Regions from separate parts of the Azospirillum sp. TSH58 genome, predicted to be linked through region 1. Evidence: riboswitches for the same ligand, from Rfam matches in the RefSeq annotation. Region 1 holds a riboswitch; each other region holds the start of a gene.
What was found. A riboswitch is a leader RNA that binds a small molecule or an ion and turns the genes downstream of it on or off. The one in region 1 is predicted to bind cobalamin.

Region 1 (2,255 bases):
AGCCGGTCGGCCAGCCCGAGATCCAGCATGGTCTGCGTCATGTTGGTGTCGTGGACCATGGGCCGCTTGGGAGGTGCGGCGAAGCGGGCGGTTTCGAAGCAGTTGGCGACCTCGACCGGACGGGGCCGGGCATGGGCGTTTGCATGGGCGTTCGCATGGGCGTTTGCGTGGGCGCTGCTGCCAACGCCCATCATCAGGGCAAGCGTCAGAGGAAGGCCGCGGAGAGGAAGCGGGATCATGTGCGGTCCGATCTGTGATCCGTCAGGGGCGACAGGTCGATGCGCAACCGGCCGTCGCCGGGATGGCGGTCCACCGTAGCGGCGACGCGGTAGACGGCGGTCAGCCGCTCCGGGGTCAGCGCCTCCGCCGGCGCGGCATCGGCCTGAAGGCGCCCATCCGCCATCAGCAGGACACGGTCGCACCAGCGTGCCGCGAGATCGATGTCGTGCAGCGTTGCCACGACCGTGATCCCGAGGCCTCTCACGAGGTCGAGCACGGCGAAGCGGTGGTGAATGTCCAGATGGTTGGTCGGTTCGTCGAGCAGCAGGATGCGCGGGCGCTGCGCCAGGGCGCGGGCGATCATCACCCGCTGGCGCTCCCCGCCCGACAGATGTTCGATTGGCCGGTCCGCCAGGGCGCTCAGCTCCAGACGGGTCAGCGCGTCCTCGACGATGGGGTGGTCGTCCGCTCCGGCCCCGGCGAAGGCGGAGCGGCGGTGGGCCAGTCGCCCCATGGCAACCACGTCGCGCACGGTGAAGCCCAGCGCCGCGGCGGCGTCCTGCGCCTGGAGCGCAAGCCGGCGAGCCAACTCCGCCGGGCGCAGGGTCTGCGGATCGTCGCCCTCGATGCGGATGCGTCCCGCCGAAGGGACCTGCAACCCGGCGAGGCAGCGCAGCAGCGTGGTCTTGCCGCACCCGTTCGGCCCGAGAATGCCGAGAAAGGCGCCCTCCGGGACGGCAAAGCCGATGTCCGACAGCACGGTGCGCCCACCCAGCCGGCACTGCAGCCCCTCGACCGCGATGGCCGGGCGGCATTCGGCGCGGACGGGCAAGTCCGAATGGGACGCGGTGGAACCGGGTGTCGGGAAAGGCGGTTGCGCCATCCATGCTTCCTGCCGTTGCGGGCGGGGAGAACTGGCGGACGTCTTGCGGAACACACGCCGCGTCCGGAACGGAATCCGACTGGGCGCATGGCAAGCGTTCCACCGGGACACCCCGCCCGAGGACGTTTCGTTGTGGTGCTGGCAGGTCTCCTGGCTTGCGGGTCGTCGCCGCTCCGTCCGGCCTTCCCAGCGCCGACGGGCGCCAGTGGCAGGAAATGACGGAACGGCTCACCGCTCACAGTTGCGGGGGCAGCCCCGGCCTCGCCGCAGGACGCGGCTCACCGGGTTCCCTCTTAGCTTCCGGCGGAGGCCGCCGGAAGAACCAGTACCGGCACCATTCATGGGGAACCCCGCCGTTCCGGTCAAGCTTTGTGAACGAAGGGTTGCAGAAAAGGTTGGGGAACCGCGATGCACGCCGCCTCCGTGGCGACGTCCGGTCACGGTGTGCCAGGGGCGCCCGTTTCGGGAACAAAGATCAGGCGCCCGTCCGGCAGGCGGTAGGTCGTTCCCGCAAGGACCCCCGGCCTTCCCCGATGGTGCCGGTCGATTCGCAGCGGATCATCTTCCGCCCGTCCCGGCCGCCAACCCGCCCTGGGCGGTCAGGCTGCCATGCCAGGCATCGGTGGCATGGCGGGTGATGACGTTGACGACACCGCCCAGAGCTTCCGACCCGTAGAGAGCGATGACATCGGTCCGCGCACCCCCTCGATGCGCTCGATGGCTTCCGGCGGCGCACAATACGGCTGGCGACGTGGCAAAAGGGCAAGAGAGTATCGTTTCCGCCCGAGGGCGGGCGCGGCTGACACGGCGATTCATGAATGTCCTCCAAATCCCCTTGGCGTGGGGAGGGCCACCACGCCTTTGAATGTAATGTTATAACATTACATTATGCGGTACAACCCAACCGAACGGCCTCAGTGCCGCCACTGGCAGCTCCAGGGAGATGACATCATGACCGCTGTCTCCTTCAGCGACGCACCGATCTCCACCCGTCTTCAGGCCCGCGAGGCTTGCACCATGTTTCCGACCCGGAGTCCCGCGGCGGACCACCGTTTTCCCGTGACCGTGCTGTCCGGCTTTCTCGGCGCCGTCCTTAACGATCCTCCCCACCGCATCATCTCATCTCGCCTTTCGCCAGGAATGGTCAAAGCGA
Region 2 (2,255 bases), on a different replicon from region 1:
AACCACGGCGACCTCCAGTCGATGCCGCTGGCCGACCTGCTGAAGCGCGTGCCGGAACTGCCGGAGAGCATCCGCACGGCGGTGCGCAACAACGGCGGCGGGCACGCGAACCACAGCATGTTCTGGAGCATCATGGGGCCGAACGCCGGCGGCGCCCCGGACGGCGAGGTGGGGGCCGCCATCACCCGCGACTTCGGCGGCTTCGACGAGTTCAAGACGCGCTTCAACACGGCGGGAGCCGGGCAGTTCGGCAGCGGGTGGGTCTTCGTCACCGCCGACCCGTCGTCGGGCAAGCTGGCCATCGCCGCCCGTCCGAACCAGGATTCCCCGGCCATGGAGGGCGTGCCCGTGCTGATGGGCAACGACGTGTGGGAGCACGCCTATTACCTGAAGTACCAGAACCGGCGCGCCGACTATCTGGCGGCCTGGTGGAACGTCGTCGACTGGGGGGCGGTGAACCGCCGCTACGCGGCGATCCGCAAGGGCGAGCTGGTGATCTGAACGGAAAAGGGCGGCGGGTCATCCCCGCCGCCCTTCACACGAACAATCCGGTCCAAGTGGCCGGTCAGGCGCCCTGGTGCAGGCGGACGTTGAACAGCGGCCCCTGGCTCTGGCGGCGCAGCGCCTTGGCGATGGCCAGCACGGCGAGGTCGGCCAGCGGCTCGACGATGATGACGGTCATGTAGGCGGCGCCGAAGGAGGCGACTTCCGTCATGGTCTCGGCGGTGAAGCCGTGGCCGTAGAAGGCCCAGAAGGCCACCCAGGCGACGATGCCGCCCTGGTAGGCGGTGGAGAGGGCCAGCGCCTGCGAGTACTTCAGGTCGACATAGGGGGTGGCGTCGGGGACGATCCGCTTCGCCAGCAGGCTGATGCCCCACAGCGGGACCAGCAGCGTGGTGACGTTCATGCCGTACTGCGGCAGGTCGAACGGCGCGAAGAACAGGCCCTGGATCAGCAGGCCGGCGGCGAGGCCGATGGAGGCCGCACCGGCGCCGAACAGCAGGAGCAGGGTCGAGCCGAGGATCAGGTGAACCTCCGACACGCCCACGGGGTGGTGGGGGAACACCTCGAAGAAGCTGAAGACCAGCGCGGTGGCGATCAGGCTGCGCAGCACCAGCGGCGCGACCCCGCCGTTGTTGCGGACGTCGTTGTGCGCCAGCTTTCCGGCCATCGCGAAGCCGCCGGCGGCCGTCGCGTAGCTGAGAGCGATCTTGGCGCCGTCGACGACGCCGGGTTCGATGTGCATGCTCTATGCCCTTTCCGAGTCTGCCATGCGTTGGGAGGGGCGTCGTTGCTGGCAGGCACCGGCATCGCAACCCCCTTGGTCCCCTGGATGGGCGCACCGGAGGGACGGCTTGCGGAAGACGGGCGGCCGTCGGGCCGGACATCGGCAAGCGACCACCGGGGCACCCCGCCCGAGGACGTACGTTCGGTTACGGCAGGTCTCCTGGCTTGCGGGTCAAGGCGGCACCGTCCGGCCTTCCCGGCGCCCGTTCCCGCAGGCGGCGCCAGTGACACGGAAAGGACGATGCCGCTCACCGCTCACAGTTGCGGGGGCAGCGCCGGATTTGCCGTGTCTCCCCCTTCGGGGCGGCTCACCGGCTTCCCTCTTAGCCCCGCGACCGGAAGGCGCGGGGAACCATAACCGGCGCCAGGGTAGGGGCGGGGTCCCCCGCCGTCAAGAGGGGTGGCGGCCGGTCCGCGCCATCGCATGGCTTCCTTGACACCGCTCCCGCGGAACCGACAAGGTCCTGCGGACTGCGCGAGGCCGGATCAACGGGCGAAGGACGGGATTGCGGGCATGCTACCGGTTCATTTCCTGACCATCGTGCTGAACGGCGATCCCTTCATCCGCTATCACCTGGAGGTGTTCCGCCAGCTGCCCTTTCCCTGGCGTTGGCACATTGTGGAGGGGGTGGCGGAGCAGGTCCGCGACTCCTCCTGGTGCGCGCAGCGGGGCGGGCGCGTCCCGCAGGACCTTCACCGTGACGGCCGCAGCAGCGACGGCACCTCGGAGTATCTCGACCGCATCGCCGCGGAGGAGCCCGGGCGCGTGTCGGTCTACCGCAAGCCGCCGGGCGTCTTCTGGCAGGGCAAGGTGGAGATGGTGACCGCGCCGCTGGCCGCCATGACCGAGGAATGCCTGCTCTGGCAGGTCGATGCGGACGAGCTGTGGACGGCGGAGCAGATCACCCGTGCGCGCCGGATGTTCCTCGATTCGCCGTCGCGCACGGCGGCGCTGTACCTCTGCCATT
Region 3 (2,255 bases), on a different replicon from region 1:
GCCCTGGAGGCGCCCGAAATACTGCTCCCCGGCGGTGCTGGTGCCGTCATCGACGGCGCCGCGCCCGCCGACGAAACCGTCGGTGTCGGTGCGGAAGCGGGTGTAGCGGCCGGTCACGGCGATCTCGCTGCGCTCGGTCGGGCGGACGGCGGCGTTTCCGGTCAGCGTGCCGTTGCGGTAGCCGTCCTTCTCCGGGTTGCCGAGCCGCTTGTCGGCGACCGACACGCCGTCGCTGGTGACGCCCTGGCCGCTGAGGAACAGGTCGTAGCGGTCGGTCCCCGTGCCGAAGGAGGCCCGACCGGCGGCGGTGCCGAAGGACCCGCCCTCGACGGCGGCGCGGAACCGGGGGGCGCCGGCGCCGCGGCGGGTCACGATGTTGACGACGCCGCCGACCGCGTCGGAGCCGTAGAGCGCGCTCTGCGGGCCGCGCAGCACCTCGACGCGCTCCACGTCGCCGGCCAGCAGGTTGGCGAAATCGTATTCGGAGCCGGACGCCGGGTCGTTCACCTCGATCCCGTCGATCAGGACCAGCGTCTGGTTGCCCTCCGACCCGCGGATGCGCAGCTGGGTCAGGGTGCCCATCGGGCCGGTGCGGTTGACGGCGACGCCGGGCACCGCGCGCAGCGCGTCGGACAGCAGCTGGGTCTGGCGCTGCTCCAGCTCCTCGCGGGTGATGACGGTCAGGGCGCTGCCGGTTTCCTCGGCGGCGGTGGGGACGCGGTTGGCGGTCACCGAGACCGGCGGAAGCGTCGTGATGGTGGCGGAGTCGGCGAAGGCCGGCGTGGGGAGGGCCGACACGGGAAGGGCAAGGCTTCCCAGAAGGGCGGCGAAGGACGCCGTCCGGTGAAGACGGGGAACGCGGACACTCATTGAGACCTCGGGCGGGACGCCGGTGGCACGTCACCGCGAACGAAGCCCCACCGGGGTCTCCGCGAACGGAATCCCGGTTCGACGACCTTCGGTGCACCCCGCCCGAACGTGTTCGCGTGTGACCACGACTGACGGCAGGTCTCCTGGCTCGCGGGTTATCGTCGGCCCATCGCCTTCCCAGGATCGCGATCCCAGTGGCATTCCGATGGACGACTCGCCGCTTACAGTTGCGGGGGCAGCCCCGGCGTAGAACCATCGCACAGCAAATCGCCGTGGGGTCCGCACCGTGTTCCCATTTTCAGCCCTTTCGGGCAACCGTCGGATGCGAAGCTACGCGGGCGGAACGGCTGCGGTCAAGCCGCAATCCGCTCCTTTCGCTCAGCCGGTGTCAGAGCGTGGTTTTCGGTCCGACCGGAGACCCGTCCGGCATGGGCGGCACCATTTCCTTGCAATTGCTGACGCAATAGGTTTGCGCCTCGATCCGGCCGCCGCAGGATTTGTAACAGTCCTTGTAATCGGAATAGCAGGTGAGGTTGCTGTAGCAGCTGGGTTCCCGGTTGAAGTCGCTGAACGTCTTGATCTTCTTCTTATCCACATCCTTGGGCAATGACGTGAGATAGCCCTGATACTCGGCCTGGGCGCGGGTCACACCCTGGGCACGGCAGGTCTGAAGGGCCAGCTCCTTTGCGGACTGGCAGACTGTGTTGGCCTGTTTGCATTGGGCGACACAGAGCTTTCCCGCCTCGCTGACGGGCAGGACATAATTTTCAACCGTCTCCAAACGTGGGCCGCAACCGGCCAGTCCGGCCGCCAGCAGGCAGCCGAGCAGAATGGAACGCCGTGTCATTGTGGATGCCCCGCCGTGGATTGCCTTCAATCGGTACGAACAGGCCATCGGCACGAAATCATCCAATGATGAAACGGGTTTCGCAAAGAAAGATCATGGTTTTGCTTCCGGCAACCTTGAGGCGATCGGCTGGCCGGGCCGCCGTCCGGGATCATCGCTCCGATCACCGTCCGGAAAGGACATGACCCCCTCTTGTCGCCGGGAGGGGGCCTGACTACATGACGGTTGAGGTCCGGGCCCCTCTGGCAGCGTCGCCCGGCGCTGTGATGTCGGACTTCCCATTGAGCCGTCGCTTTGGCGCGGCCTTGCGGAAGCTGGCCCTGTCCTTCCCCCTGGGTCCCGCTCCCCCACAAGGTCCACCGCCGGACGATGGCCCCCCCGACGGGCCTTTGGGAGACATCGACATGGACCGCAGCGAACCAGCATCCTGACCGACCGCCACGTCTCCACGGCGAACGATGGAGGCGGGTGTCCTGGCGCGCCGCGGCCGAGCCGTCGCGCGCCTTTCCGTTGGCCGCAGACCTTGCGGCCGCGCTTC

Region 2: it holds a riboswitch for cobalamin, as region 1 does, so the genes downstream of both, TSH58p_RS20515 (energy-coupling factor ABC transporter permease) here and TSH58p_RS01730 (ABC transporter ATP-binding protein) in region 1, are expected to answer to the same signal.
Region 3: it holds a riboswitch for cobalamin, as region 1 does, so the genes downstream of both, TSH58p_RS26390 (TonB-dependent siderophore receptor) here and TSH58p_RS01730 (ABC transporter ATP-binding protein) in region 1, are expected to answer to the same signal.

The regions. Positions count from the first base shown of each region.
Region 1 is NZ_CP022363.1:412,711-414,965, reverse strand. It holds gene TSH58p_RS01735 (ABC transporter substrate-binding protein) at 1-239, opposite strand, end outside; gene TSH58p_RS01730 (ABC transporter ATP-binding protein) at 236-1,102, opposite strand; cobalamin riboswitch at 1,225-1,444, opposite strand; partial or broken gene TSH58p_RS34645 (hypothetical protein) at 1,540-1,643, opposite strand; partial or broken gene TSH58p_RS32905 (TonB-dependent receptor plug domain-containing protein) at 1,664-1,833, opposite strand; gene TSH58p_RS32900 (hypothetical protein) at 2,054-2,255, shown strand, end outside.
Region 2 is NZ_CP022366.1:419,080-421,334, forward strand. It holds gene TSH58p_RS20510 (superoxide dismutase) at 1-501, shown strand, start outside; gene TSH58p_RS20515 (energy-coupling factor ABC transporter permease) at 566-1,246, opposite strand; cobalamin riboswitch at 1,420-1,659, opposite strand; gene TSH58p_RS20520 (hypothetical protein) at 1,802-2,255, shown strand, end outside.
Region 3 is NZ_CP022367.1:1,079,531-1,081,785, forward strand. It holds gene TSH58p_RS26390 (TonB-dependent siderophore receptor) at 1-870, opposite strand, end outside; cobalamin riboswitch at 986-1,205, opposite strand; gene TSH58p_RS26395 (hypothetical protein) at 1,259-1,783, opposite strand.